Regions from separate parts of the Lactobacillus sp. ESL0237 genome, predicted to be linked through region 1. Evidence: predicted binding sites of a transcription regulator. Region 1 holds the regulator's gene; the other holds the start of a gene.
What was found. The regulator HrcA, encoded in region 1, represses chaperone genes, less so after heat shock. The targets are predictions, from matches to a motif close to TTAGCACTCNNNNNNNNNGAGTGCTAA.
Positions count from the first base shown of each region.

Region 2: F5ESL0237_RS02230 (ATP-dependent Clp protease ATP-binding subunit) is a predicted target of HrcA. The motif match lies at 3,673-3,699, and genes of this name have one in related genera.

Region 1 covers NZ_REHE01000008.1:17,927-26,001, reverse strand. The annotation lists gene truB (tRNA pseudouridine(55) synthase TruB) at 1-22, shown strand, start outside; gene ribF (riboflavin biosynthesis protein RibF) at 42-974, shown strand; gene hrcA (heat-inducible transcriptional repressor HrcA) at 1,101-2,150, shown strand; gene grpE (nucleotide exchange factor GrpE) at 2,163-2,741, shown strand; gene dnaK (molecular chaperone DnaK) at 2,761-4,599, shown strand; gene dnaJ (molecular chaperone DnaJ) at 4,678-5,817, shown strand; gene lepA (translation elongation factor 4) at 6,168-8,006, shown strand.
Region 2 covers NZ_REHE01000006.1:122,128-130,202, forward strand. The annotation lists gene F5ESL0237_RS02220 (peptide chain release factor 3) at 1-934, shown strand, start outside; gene F5ESL0237_RS02225 (DUF1827 family protein) at 1,106-1,387, opposite strand; gene F5ESL0237_RS02230 (ATP-dependent Clp protease ATP-binding subunit) at 1,477-3,624, opposite strand; gene F5ESL0237_RS02235 (hypothetical protein) at 3,819-4,001, shown strand; gene F5ESL0237_RS02240 (phosphocarrier protein HPr) at 4,115-4,381, shown strand; gene ptsP (phosphoenolpyruvate--protein phosphotransferase) at 4,381-6,114, shown strand; gene spxA (transcriptional regulator SpxA) at 6,320-6,718, shown strand; gene F5ESL0237_RS02255 (adaptor protein MecA) at 6,825-7,583, shown strand; gene F5ESL0237_RS02260 (competence protein CoiA) at 7,638-8,075, shown strand, end outside.

The sequences.
Region 1 (8,075 bases):
AATGCTTTTGCAAAATAATTAGATGAAATGAAGGTTCAACAGTGCAAATTATTCATTTATCTTATCCAGTTAAAAAGAATATTGTCCCGGGTAAAATTGTATTGGCTCTCGGCTTTTTTGATGGTGTTCATCGTGGACATCAGCAGTTAATAAAGGTCGCAAAGAACACTGCCAATAGTAAGGGCTTACCCTTAGTGCTAATGACATTTGATCGGCATCCTAAGGAGGTCTATCAAAACCAAGTAGTGAGTTATATTGATACCCTAGATGAAAAGATATATAAAATGCGGCAGCTTGGAGTAGATTATTTGTTGGTGATGCATTTTAATGAGCAATTTAGCAAAGTAAGTGCTCAAGAATTTGTAGATAATATTATTGTTAAACTTAATACTGAGACTGTTGTTGCTGGTTTTGATTATACCTATGGACCTAAAAATATTGCCAATATGCAGAATTTACCTAAATTTGCGCAAAACAGATTTGAGATTATTACGGTTCCGGAACAAACATACAATGACCAAAAAATTGGCTCAACAGAGATTAAAAGAGCTATTAAAAATGGAAAAATGGACTTAGTTAAAGACTTACTTGGCACACCTTATGTCATGTCCGGTTATATTGGGCACGGACTGCGTAATGGTCACAAGTTGGGCTTTCCAACTGCTAATTTAGTTTGGGATGAGAATAAGGTGATTCCTAAAGTTGGCGTTTATGCTACGAGGACAATGATTAATGGTAAGTGGTATGAATCAATGACTAGTGTAGGCTATAATGTAACAATTAACAGTGCCCAAAAAATATATATTGAATCTAACTTATTTGGTTTTAGTGAAGAGGCTTATGACCAAAAGATAATAATTAAGTGGTATAAGTATACACGCGGAGAAATAAAGTTTGCTAATTTAAATCAACTAAAAGAGCAAATGAAACAGGATAAATTAAAGATTACAGACTATTTTGAGCAGTACAGATAAGTTAAAATTGTTGCAAAAATTTATTTCAAAATAATTAGCACTCAGCTTGACATTCTGCTAAATACTAGTATCATAATAATTGTTAGCACAAAGCAAATAAGAGTGCTAAAAGTGAGGGCGATATTTATGTTGACCGAACGTCAAGAATTAATTTTAAAAACAATTATTAATAATTTTACACAGACACATGATCCTGTCGGTTCAAAAACTGTAATGAACCAACTGCCAATTAAAGTTTCCAGTGCAACTATTCGTAATGAAATGGCTCTTTTAGAAGACAAGGGCTTAATTGAAAAAACTCATTTATCTAGTGGCCGTTTACCATCAACTGATGGCTATCGGTACTATTTAGATAATTTAGTTGAGCCATTACGTTTGCCAGCATCAGTATATGATAGAATTATGCTACAATTTAGCCAGCCATTTCATCAAGTTAATGAAATTGTTCAAGAGGCGGCCAAAATTTTATCTGATTTGACTAATTATACTGCTTTTGCTGAAGGACCAGAGAGTAATTCTTTAACTATTACTGGTTTTCGAATTGTTCCATTAGTGAATAGGCAAGTTATGGCTATTTTGGTTACCAGTGATGGGAATGTTCACAGTCAAGTTTATCGTTTACCCTATAATATTGGTGGCGATGAAGTTGAAAAAGCTGTGCGAATGCTAAACAATGAATTGGTAGGTAAGACTTTAAACGAAATAAACCCGAGTTCATTGAGTCAAGATTTAAGTGAAAAATTTGGTCTTCATCATATCACTGAATTAATTGAATTGGTTGAAGATGTGGTTAAAGAGGCTACTAGTGAGCAAATGTATGTTGACGGGCAGCTAAATCTTTTAAATAACAGTTCACTAAGCGATGCTTCAAGTTTGAAATCGCTCTATGAATTACTGGGTCATGAAGATTTAGTTTCGAATTTAATGACTAATGTAATGAACTCAAGTGATAGTCACTCACCCATAAGAGTTAGTTTAGGTTCGGAATTATCTAATGATTTATTGAAGGATTATAGTCTTCTTACTGCAGAGTACAGTGTAGGGTCATATGGTAAAGGTATTATTGCTTTACTTGGTCCTAATAATATGCCGTATTCGCAAGTGATTGGCCTACTAGAATATTTTAGAAATGAATTAGCTAAAAAGCTACTGGAATATTATGGCAGATTTAAATAAAGGAGGTTAACTGTGAGTAAAGAAAAACAGACTAATGAAAAAGATTTTATAGAAAATCAACCGGCAACGGATGAAACGAAAGATTTTGAAGCTCAAGTAGATGATCAACAAGCATCTGAATCTGAAAAAGATAAAATCAAATCAGAGTTAACTAGGGTGCAGGAACAAAATAAAGATTTAGAAGATAAATATTTACGTAGTCAAGCAGAAATGCAAAATATGCAAAATCGTTATAATAATGAACGTGCACAATTGATTAAGTATGAATCTCAGTCTTTAGCTAAAGACATTTTACCGGTAATGGATAATTTAGAAAGAGCTTTAGCAATTGAAGTAGATGATGAAGCTTCAAAGCAGCTTAAAAAGGGTGTTCAAATGACTCTTGACTCCTTAATTAAGGCGATGAAAGATCATGGAATTAGTGAAATCGATGCTGAAGGTGTAGAATTTGATCCAAACTTACATCAGGCAGTTCAAACGGTTGCTGCTGAAAATAATGAGCAGAAGAATTATATCGTTCAGGTTTTACAAAAGGGTTATTTATATAAGGATCGCACATTAAGACCAGCAATGGTTGTTGTTGCACAATAATTGAAAGGAAGTTTTATTAATGTCAAAAGTTATCGGTATTGATCTTGGAACAACTAACTCTGCAGTTGCAGTTCTTGAAGGTAAGGAACCAAAAATTATTACTAATCCAGAAGGTAACAGAACTACTCCTTCAGTAGTTGCCTTTAAGGATGGTGAAATTCAAGTTGGTGAAGTAGCTAAACGGCAAGCAATTACTAATCCTAATACTATTTCTTCAATTAAGCGTCACATTGGTGAGGCTGGTTATAAAGTCAAAATTGGGGATAAGGCCTATACACCACAAGAAATTTCTGCAATGATTTTACAATATATTAAGAAATTTTCAGAAGACTATTTAGGTGAGAAGGTTACTGAAGCAGTTATTACGGTTCCAGCTTACTTTAATGATGCTCAACGTCAAGCTACTAAAGATGCTGGTAAAATTGCTGGTTTAGAAGTAAAACGGATTATTAACGAACCAACTGCTTCATCACTTGCTTATGGTTTGGATAAAGATGCTGAAGATGAAAAAGTTTTAGTATATGACCTTGGTGGTGGAACTTTCGATGTTTCTGTTTTGCAACTAGGTGATGGTGTCTTTCAGGTATTATCCACTAATGGTGATACACGTCTTGGTGGTGATGACTTTGATAATAAGATCATTGACTGGCTTGTTAAAGGCTTTAAAGATGAAAATGGTGTGGACTTATCAACTGATAAGATGGCACTACAGAGATTAAAAGATGCTGCTGAAAAAGCTAAGAAAGATCTATCTGGTGTATCTTCAACTCACATTTCACTTCCATTTATTTCTGCTGGTGAAGCCGGTCCATTACACTTAGAAGCTGATTTGACTCGTGCTAAGTTTGATGAATTAACGGCTGATCTTGTTGATCGAACTAAGATTCCATTTGATAATGCACTAAAAGATGCAGACTTAACTGTTAATGATATTGATAAGGTTATTTTAAATGGTGGATCGACTAGAATTCCAGCGGTTCAAGAAGCAGTTAAGAAGTGGTCTGGAAAAGAACCTGACCACTCAATCAATCCTGATGAAGCTGTTGCCTTAGGTGCTGCTATTCAAGGTGGTGTTATTTCAGGTGATGTTAAGGATGTCGTTTTACTCGATGTTACTCCACTTTCACTTGGTATTGAAACCATGGGTGGTGTCTTCACTAAATTAATTGAAAAGAATACCACAATTCCAACGTCTAAGAGTCAAATCTTTTCAACTGCTGCTGATAATCAACCTGCTGTTGATGTCCACGTTTTGCAAGGTGAACGTCCAATGGCTGCTGATGATAAGACCTTGGGTCGTTTTGAACTGACTGATATTCCTGCCGCACCTCGTGGTGTTCCACAAATTCAAGTAACCTTTGATATCGATAAGAATGGAATTGTAAACGTTTCGGCTAAAGATATGGGTACAGGTAAAGAACAAAAGATTACCATTAAGAGTTCATCTGGTTTATCCGATGAAGAAATTCAAAAGATGCAAAAAGAAGCTGAAGAGCATGCCGAAGAAGATAAAAAGAAGAAAGAAGAAGTTGACTTACGCAATGAAGTTGACCAATTAATTTTCTCAACTGAAAAGACTTTGGGTGAAGTTAAGGATAAAGTTTCTGAAGACGACATTAAGAAGGTTCAAGATGCGCTTGATGAATTGAAGCAGGCACAAAAGGACAATAACTTGGAAGAAATGAAGACTAAGAAAGATGCACTATCAAAAGTTGCTCAAGACTTAGCGGTTAAGTTATACCAAGCTAATGGTGGAGCTCAAGGACAACCTGGTGCTGAAGCTGATGGTCAAAATGGCAATGCAGGTGATGGTTCAGCTAGCGATGGCGAATTTCATAAAGTAGACCCTGACAAGTAATGGGTTTATAATTGAATAAATTAGAAAAGAACTGCCATGAAAGTAGTTCTTTTCTTTTGGAAAGTAAGGAGCTTTTAGATGGCACAAGAAGATTATTATAGTGTGCTAGGTGTTGATCGAAATGCCAGTGATAAAGAAATTAATTCTGCTTATCGTAAATTAGCTAAGAAATACCATCCTGATATCAATCATGAACCAGGTGCAGAGGAAAAATACAAAAAAATAAATGAAGCTTATGAAGTTCTTCATGACCCACAAAAGAAGAGTCAGTACGATCAATTTGGTGCAGCTGGTGTGAATGGCCAAGCTGGCTTTGGTGGTGCAGGTCAAGGCTACAGTGACTTTAGTGGTTTCGGTGATTTTGGTGATATTTTTAACGATTTCTTTGGTGGCGCTTCTAGTGGACAGCGACGAGCAGATCCGACTGCACCAACACGCGGCGAAGATTTAGACTATACCCTAACTATTGATTTCATGGATTCTATTACTGGTAAAAAAACGCAAGTTTCATATACTCGTAGTGAAATTTGTGGGACATGTAAGGGAAGTGGTGCTGAAAAGGGTACCCATCCAATTACTTGTGACAAATGTAATGGAACAGGTTATATGACGGTTACACAGAAATCGATGATTGGGATGATTCGACGGCAAACAGTTTGTGACAAATGTAATGGACGAGGGATTATTATTGAACATCCTTGTGGTACGTGTCATGGAAATGGTGTTGTAGATGGTAAAAACACTATAGAAGTTAATATTCCAGCCGGAATTGACAATGGTCAGCAGTTACGCTATGAAGGTCAAGGGGAAGCTGGTAAAAACGGTGGGCCTTATGGTGATTTGTATATTTCATATCGAATAAAACAGTCCAAGGACTTTAAACGAGAAGGCAATACAATTTATACAACGGTGCCAATTTCATTTGCTCAGGCTACTCTTGGGGATGAAATTACAGTTAAAACTGTTCATGGGGAGCAAAAATTAAAAATTCCTGCTGGTACCCAGCCTAATAAAAAATTCACATTAAGAGGTGAGGGAGTTCCATATTTACGTGGTAATGCATGTGGTGACCAGATAACGACAGTCGAAGTACAAATTCCTAAAACTCTTAACGAAAAACAAAGAGCAGCCTTGGTTGACTTTGTTAAGGCTGGCGGGGGATCCATTAACCCACAAGAAAAAGGTTTCTTTGAAAGATTAAAAGAAAAACTGCAATAATTAAGAAAACGCAATTTAGTTATTGCGTTTTTTTATTCTGCTAAACTGTCAATGAAAATCATAGCATTTAAAAATGTTTGCTAGATAATTAATTTAATTGATTTTAGTAGTAATAATTACTTAAAAGTTAATGTTAAGACTTTATTCTGAAACATAGGTCTAACGTGCAGTTATTTTTTCAATATGGGGGTATGGTATAATTGTCTTACACAGAAAGAAGAAAGTAGTCTTCACAATAATATAGTAAATAATTATTAATCTGAAAGTAATTAAGAAATAAAAATTGCATCAATCAGCATTAAAACGTTGATTGGTCAATGACAGAAAAAACAAAAGGATGCAAATGATTTATGGATCTAACAAAATTAGAAGATTATAAAAAACATATTCGCAACTTTTCAATTGTTGCTCATATTGATCATGGTAAATCAACGATTGCTGATCGAATTTTGGAGTTAACCGATACGGTTTCAGAGCGGCAGTTAAAGAATCAAATGCTAGATGATATGCCACTTGAGCGTCAACGAGGAATTACAATTAAAATGAACTCAGTTGAAATTAAATATCATGCTCAAAATGGTGAAGATTATATTTTTCATCTTATTGATACACCAGGCCATGTTGATTTTTCTTATGAAGTTTCAAGGTCACTAGCTGCTTGTGAAGGAGCGCTTTTGGTCGTTGATGCTTCTCAAGGTGTACAGGCACAAACCTTAGCCAATACATATTTAGCCATTGATGATGATTTAGAGATTTTGCCAGTCATTAATAAAATTGATTTGCCGTCAGCAAATCCCGAGCAAGCAAAAGAAGAGATTACCGAGATGTTAGGATTAGATGCGTCTAATGCGGCTGAAGTTTCAGGTAAAACTGGTCAAGGCATTGGTGATTTATTAGAAAGAATTGTACAAGATATTCCTGCTCCGGATGGTGATTTAGAGGCACCACTTAAGGCTTTGATTTTTGATTCAAAATATGACGACTATCGTGGGGTCGTCTTATCAATTAGAGTCGAAGATGGAATGGTTAAACCTGGTGACCATATTAAAATCATGAATACGGGAAAAGAGTATGAAGTAACTGAGGTTGGTGTTTCTAGTCCGCATCCCGTGAAAAAAGATCTTTTAATTGCTGGAGATGTTGGCTATCTAACAGCTAATATTAAGTCAGTTCGTGAAACTGGGGTGGGAGATACAATTACTTCAAGCGAAAATGTGACAGCTAAACCACTTCCTGGCTATCGTCAAATCCCACCAATGGTTTATTCGGGTATGTATCCAGTTGATAACTCAAAATATGACGATTTGAAAGAGGCACTTCAAAAATTACAATTAAATGATGCTGCACTGGAATTTGAACCAGAAACTTCTACTGCATTAGGATTTGGTTTTCGTTGTGGCTTTTTAGGTCTATTGCATATGGATGTGGTTCAAGAAAGATTAGAGCAAGAATTTAATTTAGATCTAATTATGACAGCTCCTTCAGTCGATTATCATGCAATTATGAACGATGGCTCTACAAAAGTGATTGACAATCCATCTGATTTGCCTTCAGCTGGAGAATATCGTGAAGTTCAAGAACCTTATGTTAAAGCAGAAGTAATGGTACCAAATGACTTTGTAGGTCCGGTAATGGAACTTTGTCAACGTAAACGCGGTGAATTTGTCACAATGGATTATTTAGATAAATACCGGGTTAATGTAATTTATAATATGCCTTTAGCGGAAATAATCTATGATTTCTTCGATGATTTAAAATCGTCTACTAAAGGATACGCTTCACTGGACTATGAAATTACTGGCTATCGTGCAACCGATTTAGTCAAGATTGATATTTTGCTAAATAAACAAGTTATCGATGCCTTGAGCTTTATTGCTCATCGCGATGAATCACAAAATAGAGCAAGACAAATGACTTCAATGCTAAAGAAGCTGATTCCAAGGCAAAACTTTGAAGTTGATATTCAAGGAGCAATTGGAGCAAAAATAATTTCGCGAGCAACAATTAAGCCGTATCGTAAAGATGTTACTTGGAAAATTCATACAGGTGACCCTGATCGTCGGGCAAAGTTACTTGAAAAACAAAAACGTGGTAAAAAGAGAATGAAGGCTGTTGGACAAGTTGAAGTTCCCCAAGATGCGTTTATGGCAGTTTTAAGAATGAATGACGATGATTTAAACTCAAAATAAATTTTAACAAGATATTTTAATTCCAAAGATTTAATATAGTACTGTGACAATTTTTAAGTTCCAGCATCT
Region 2 (8,075 bases), on a different contig from region 1:
GCCAATGAGTCAAAATCCTCAGTTCCAAGACACTTTAGGTGAAATTGAATTAATTAAAGAAGCGGGAAATACTTTTGATCTTACTAAGATTATGGCTGGTGACCAGACCCCAGTATTTTTTGGCTCAGCCTTAACTAATTTTGGCGTGGAAACTTTTTTAAAGGGTTTTGTTAAATTAGCACCTGCCCCTGCAAGCCATGTGGTTAATCAGGATGAACGCTTGGAGGCAGATGATGCAGAATTTTCTGGCTTTGTATTTAAAATCCAAGCAAATATGAATCCACAGCATCGTGATCGAATAGCCTTTGTTAGAATCGGTAGTGGTGAGTTCAAAAAGGGACTCGATGTAACTTTAGCGCGAACTGATAAGCCAATTAGATTAAATAATGCGACTGAATTTATGTCTAGTGAGCGAGTTCAAGTTTCTGATGCTGTCGCTGGCGATATTGTTGGCTTATATGATACGGGTAATTTTCAAATTGGTGACAGTATTTATGCTGGTAAACGCAAGATAACGTATCCTGCCTTGCCAGAATTTACGCCAGAATTGTTTGTGCGTGTTACAGCTAAAAATGTGATGAAACAGAAGTCCTTTCATAAAGGAATGAACCAGTTGGTTCAAGAAGGAGCAATCCAGCTTTATCGTAATTACCAAACAGATGATTATATTTTAGGTGCAGTTGGTCAGTTACAATTTGAAGTTTTTAAATTTAGGATGAAGAATGAGTACAATTCTGAGATTGAAATGACTAATATTGGTCATCGTGTAGCTAAATGGATTGATCCTAGTCAATTGGATCCAGCAATGTCAAGTAGCCGTAACTTGCTTGTAAAGGATCGTTATGATCAACCTTTGTTTTTATTTGAAAATCAGTTTGCTGAAAGATTTTTCCAAGATAAATATCCAGATGTTAAATTGACTGAAAAATTATAGGTAAAAAGAACTTTCCTTGAAGTTAAAATGTTTTCATAAATTAACACTTTACAGTATGTAAAAAAATAAGAATCTGGGAAAAACTATTTCCCAGACCACCAAAAAGGGTTTGAACATTTATGTTCAAACCCTCTTTATATTAGTTTAAAGAGCTAGCTTCTTTTTAGACTCTTATTTATCAACGTGAATTTCCATTACTCTTTGATTTTTATCAGATATCAATGTATATGCTGGGGCTTCTTCTTTAATTAGTCGCTCAATGATAAAATCAATTTCTTCTTTACGAACACGTCGGTTGTGGTTTTCCAAAACAATTTCGATTGCATCGTCACTTTCAGTATAGATAACAGAGGTATTGCCTAGGGAATAAACCTTGACATAATTGACGTTAGTTGTATTTAGTTGACTATGAACTAATTCACGATAACTATTGGTCACATCTATCAAATGCATGCTATTCACCCATTTCTTCTATTTTCACTATTTCTTTACTTTATTATAACGCTAATTTTCACTTTTTTCTTTAATATTTAATAAAAATATTATTTTTCTTCACTAATGACTATTTTTTGATTATCAACTTTGGCAAGTAATTTTTTAGCTGTTGGATGATCAAGTTTAAAATCAGCTACTTTATCTTCAATTTCTTCTTGGATTATTCTTCTAAGTGGGCGTGCCCCCATTGCTGGATTATATCCTTCTTGAACTAATTGCTCCTTAGCTTCGTCTGTAACGGTAATATTAATTCCTTGGTTTTTGACCATACCGTTAACTTCATCAAGCATTAAATTGACAATTTTAACTAAATCTTTAGTTGATAATTCGTTAAATTCAATTACATCGTCTAAGCGATTTAAAAATTCAGGTTTAAAGAATTCACTCATTGAATTACGGACAGAATCGGGTTTTTTGCCTGCGGTTTCAGCAGCAAAGCCTACACTGGCACGTTTAATTCCTTGACCTGCATTTGAAGTCATAATGATAATTGTATCCTTAAATGAAACTTGGCGTCCTTGTGAGTCAGTCAAGCGACCATCATCTAAAATTTGTAAGAATAAATTCATTACAGATGGATCAGCCTTTTCAATTTCATCTAGCAAGATTAAACTGTATGGATTACGCCGAACCTGTTCAGTTAATTGACCAGCTTCTTCATAGCCAACATAACCCGGTGCAGAACCAATTAATTTAGAAACTGAATAGGATTCCATAAATTCTGACATATCAAATCTAATCATGGCATTTTCTGAACCAAACATTTGCTTAGCTAATTGCTTTGCTAGCTCTGTTTTACCAACTCCAGTTGGCCCAACGAAAAGAAATGAGCCAATTGGACGACCCGATTTGTTAAAGCCAATTCGATTACGGCGAATAGCTCGCGCCAACTTATCAACAGCTTCATCTTGGCCAATAACATGTGACTTCAAATTTGTAGCCAAGTTTTGCAATTGATTTTCTTCTTGCTTTTGTAATTCGCCTACCGGGATACTTGTTTTTTCTTCTACAATTTTATCCATTATTTTATTTGTAATAATAGGTGACTTATCCGGATCAACGTTTTGATTTTTCATTTTATTATATTTTTCAATTTGATCACGGTAATAAGCGGCTTTTTCATAGTCTTCGTTTTTAAGCGATTCCTGTTTAAGTTGTTGTGCAGCTTCAATACGTTCTTTAATTTTGTCCTTGTCTACATAAGGGATTGTTAGATTCATACGCGAACCAGCTTCATCAAGTAGGTCAATTGCTTTATCTGGTAAAAAGCGATCTTGAATATAGCGTTCAGATAATTCAGCTGCAGCCTGAATAGCATCATCTGTATATTGTACATGATGATAATCTTCATAACGCTTTTTAATTCCTTGGAGAATGCGAATTGTTTCTTTAACAGAGGGTTCTTTTACATCAACTGGTTGAAATCTTCGAGCTAAGGCTGAATCTTTCTCAATTTCACGATATTCTTTGAGAGTAGTTGCTCCCACTAATTGTAAATCACCACGGGCGAGGGCCGGTTTAATAATATTACCAGCGTCCATTCCCCCTTCAGCGTTTCCTGCACCAACAATCTCATGAATTTCATCAATAAAAAGAATAATGTCATCTTGATTTTGTAATTCATTAATCAGTTGTTGCATACGTTGTTCAAATTGTCCACGAATTCCGGTCCCTTGAACTAAAGAAACCACATTTAATGAAACAATTCTTTTGTCTTGTAATTTAGCTGGGACAGATCCGTCAACAATTTGTTGAGCTAATCCTTCAACTACTGCAGTTTTACCTACACCAGCCTCGCCAATTAAGACAGGGTTATTCTTAGTTCTTCTATTTAGAATTTCAATTACACGAGCGATTTCTTGGTCACGACCAATCACTGGATCGATTTTGCCCTTTCGAGCTAAATCAGTTAAATCAGTTCCATACTGATCTAAAAGTGACCGCTTACCGCCATTATTGCCAACTGAAGTCCCACCATTATTATTCATTTGTGAATCATCGGCATTACCACCATTATTGAATGGATTATTAAAATCACCGAAAAAGCTATTATTGTTATTGCTCATATTAATATTTCCTTGTTGTTCAAGTTCTTGATAACATTGACCACATAAATTGATTTCGCGACTTTCACCATTTACCTGAGCAAAGAGGTGAATGGAAGCAGGTCGTTTATGACAGTTTTGACAAAGCAATTATATTACCGCCTTTCGCTTTGATTCATCTTTCCCTAAATTATATAATTAGCACTCTTAATAATCAAGTGCTAAACATAAAAGCTTGGTGGTTGGATGTAGGTACAATATGTTAAAATGTAGATAAGCAAAGTAGTCAAAAATTTGCTAAATTTATCTAGATTATTATTAATTTGAAAGAAACGGTGGTATATTTGGATTATCAAAAAATTCTTGAGCAGTTAGCTAGCGGTGAACTTGATTCATATCAAGTTCACCCAAAAGAAGCCTTTGCTTTCCAAGCTGCTTTAAGATCTTTTGGGAAAAGACAAAATATAACTGGTAAGGCACTCCGTGGAGGTCAAATAATTTACATGCAAAAGAAGACACAAGTTTAATGATGTAAACTGTTACATTAATGTTGTCTATTTTGCAAAAAAATGATAGTCTAAGTACACGAATAGGTATTTACTACCGGTTTTATTTTTTTGAATTCAAAGGAGATATTATAATGGAAAAACGCGATTTTCATGTTATTGCAGAAACAGGTATTCATGCTCGTCCTGCTACCTTGTTAGTACAAGCTGCTTCTAAGTTTGGTTCAGACATCAACTTGGAATACAATGGCAAATCAGTTAATTTGAAGTCAATCATGGGTGTTATGTCACTTGGTGTTGGCAAAAATGCTGATGTTTCAATTAGTGCTGATGGTGATGACGAAAAGGATGCTATTGAAGCTATTTCTGAAACAATGAAAAAAGAAGGCTTAGCTGAATAATGACCAAGACATTAAAAGGAATTGCTGCAAGTGATGGTATTGCTGTAGCACCAGCTTATCTCTTGGTAGAACCGGATCTTTCATTTTCAAAGGCTAATGTCAGCGATGTTGAAGGTGAACTAGCTCGCTATCACGAAGCAATTAAGGTTTCAACTGCTGAAGTTGAAAAGATTCGTGATAGTGCTAAAACAAGCTTGGGAGAAGAAGAAGCACAAGTTTTTGAAGCTCACTTGATGATTTTAAATGATCCTGAATTTACTGGTGCAATCGAAACCGAAATTAAGGAACAAAAAATTAATAGTGAAGCTGCACTTGATGAAACTGCTCAAAAATTTATTACAATTTTTGAAGGTATGACTGATAACGAATATATGCAGCAACGTGCTGCCGATGTTCGTGATGTTTCTAAGCGAATTATGGCTCACTTATTAGGAAAAGAATTACCTAATCCGGCAACGATTGACCATGAAGTGGTTGTCGTAGCTCATGATTTGACGCCAAGTGATACTGCTCAACTAAATAAAAACTTTGTTAAAGGTTTCGTTACTGATATTGGTGGGCGGACGGCGCACTCGGCAATTATGGCTCGTTCGCTTGAATTGCCAGCTGTTGTTGGTACTGAATCAATCACTGCTGATGTTGAAAATGGTCAAAATATAGCTGTTGATGGATTAAATGGTGATGTAGTAATTGAACCAGATGCTGACCAAATAGCAGCCTATCAGCAAAAAAGTGAAGCGTTCTTGGCGCAAAAAGCTGAATGGGAAAAATTGAAAAATGAGCCATCAGTTACTGCTGATAACAAGAAGTTTATTATTGCTGCTAATATTGGTACACCTAATGACATGCAAGGTGTAAATGATAACGGTGCTGAAGCCATCGGACTATATCGTACTGAATTTTTATATATGGATTCGAAAAATTTTCCAACTGAAGAAGAGCAATTCGAAGCCTATAAAGAAGTTATCGAAGGTATGAATGGTAAGCAAGTTATTATTAGAACCATGGATATTGGTGGTGACAAACACCTTGATTATTGGGACTTACCCGAAGAAATGAATCCATTCCTCGGTGTACGAGCAATCAGATTATCTTTACAAAATGAAGAAATTTTCAGAACACAACTACGTGCATTATTGCGGGCTTCGGCTTATGGAAAATTGGGAATCATGTTCCCGATGATTGGTACTCTAGGTGAATTGCGCAAGGCTAAGTCGATTTTAGCTACTGAAAAAGATAAATTGACAGCAGCAGGCATTAAAGTTGGCTCTGACTTGCAAGTCGGAATGATGATTGAAATACCAGCTGCGGCGGTAATGGCTGATCAATTTGCCAAAGAAGTTGATTTCTTCTCAATTGGTACCAATGATTTAATTCAATATTCGATGGCTGCTGATCGTGGTAATGATAATGTTTCTTATTTGTATCAACCAGCTAATCCAGCCGTATTACGCTTAATTAAGCACACTATAGATGCTGCCCATGAAAATAATATATGGTGTGGTATGTGTGGTGAAGCAGCTGGCGATAATATCATGTTCCCAATTTTACTTTCAATGGGACTTGATGAGTATTCAATGAGTGCCACATCAATTTTACGAATTAGAAGTTTAATGAAGAAGCTGAATACTGAAGATATTAAAGATTTGGCCAATCAGGCGTGCTTTGTATCGGAAACGGCGGAAGACAATGAGAAGTTAGTCAATGATTTAATGTCAAAGTTAACTAATTAAATAAAAAATATAAAAGAGTATTAATATCATTAATACTCTTTTATTATATCTTAACGTTTTCTTGATAAAAAAGTCACAGATTATTCATCTTTGTAATTTAATATAAAGATATGGTTAGTATACAAGATATTACTTACAAAAAAGAAGTGTTATGTTATACTAAAGAGGTAAAAGAAATCGTATTGTTCAAAGGAGCGTGAAATATATGGTGAATTTATATATATCTCCGAGTTGTACCTCGTGTCGTAAAGCAAAGGCTTGGTTGAAAAAACATGATATTGCTTTTAAAGAAAGAAATATTTTTTCAGAGCCACTTACGAAAGAGGAACTTATTCAAATATTACGAATGACTGAGAATGGTACCGAAGAAATTATCTCTACACGTTCAAGAGCTTTTCAACAGCTAAAGATTAATCTTGATGATCTATCAATTGATCAGTTGCTTAATTTAGTTGAAAAAAATCCTAGTTTGTTAAGACGTCCGATTATTATGGATGATCGTCGCTTACAAGTTGGTTATAATGAAGATGAAATTAGGCGGTTTTTACCGCGTAAAGTTCGTCGGCTCGAACTTGAAGAAATGCAAAAAATCGCTGACATATAATTAATGCAAAAATTTAAATAAAAGCGTTGGTATTTAAACTAACGCTTTTATTTTAGTTATAAAATAAGCTACAATAGATAAAAGGATTCGATGGAGGTGAGAATTCATGCAAGTAAAACGTATTAATGAAAACACGATTCGAGTACGAATAGATAAAAATGAATTGTCCAAGCGTGGGCTTAAGGTATTGGATTTATTAGGGGATAAAAATAAAATTCAGCAATTCTTTTATTCAATTTTAGAAGAAATTGATAATGACCATTCATTTAGTCAAGATGCCCCGGTCACTTTTCAAGTAATGCCCAATAATGGTGGCTTAGATCTATTAATAACGAAAGTGACAAAGCAAGATCGTGCAGAGTTGTCACAATTATTTGATAGCGATTTAAAAAATGATAATCCGGTCTTAAATAAAGCTTTTGAAGATTTAGAATCAGATGCTGCTGACGACGATGAAAATAATTTTACTGATGAACAGCGACAAAAAGACGATGAAAATTCGCCTTTATCAGAATTAGCTAGTTCACTTAAACCAAAAACTAAAAAGTCAGATCAGCAATTACATAAGCGGCAAGCTTATAGCTTTAGTGATCTTAATCAGGTAACTGAACTAGCAGAAAGTGTGCCAGAACAAATGCTTCTTTCGAGTCTTTATTTTGAGCGCGAGTACTTTTATTTGGATTTAGCTTTTAAAGATGATGATTTTAATGAATTGAAGCCAGCAGAAGTTTGGTCAATTGCAAATGAATATGGTGTTAAGGTACGTCCTAATAAAATGGCACGTATCAGAACAACAGGTAAATGTTTAATTAAGCAAGATGCACTTGAAATTTTAAAACATTATTTCAGTCATAGTAAAAATTAATAAAAGTAGGGGAGGTTAAGGTCAACTTAACCTTTTTTGCGTACATAATTTTGGGTGATTTTTTTGTATGCAGCTTTGTTAAACAATCAGTTAGTATTGGCGGTGACTGAGGCACAAAGTCAGTCAAAAATGTTAGCTAAAAATAATTATATTTGTCCGCAGTGTAAACAAAGAGTTAAATTGGTAATTAAAGAAAAATCGGCTTACTTTAAACATTTTCCTAGTAATAATAATTTAAGCGGGGAAAAAGAAGAACATGCCTTAAGTAAGGCTATATTAAAAAATGCACTTTTAGAGGCAAAATTTAGTGCGCAAACAGAAATTAGTTTGGCTAACGGGCAATTACGAGCCGATATTTTAGTGAATTCAAAACTGGCCTTTGAAATTCAGTGTGCACCATTGAGTAAAGTAGAATTTACAAAAAGGCATAATTTATATAAAAATATTGGGGTTGCAGATATTTGGATTGTTGGTGAGCGTCATTATTTATTA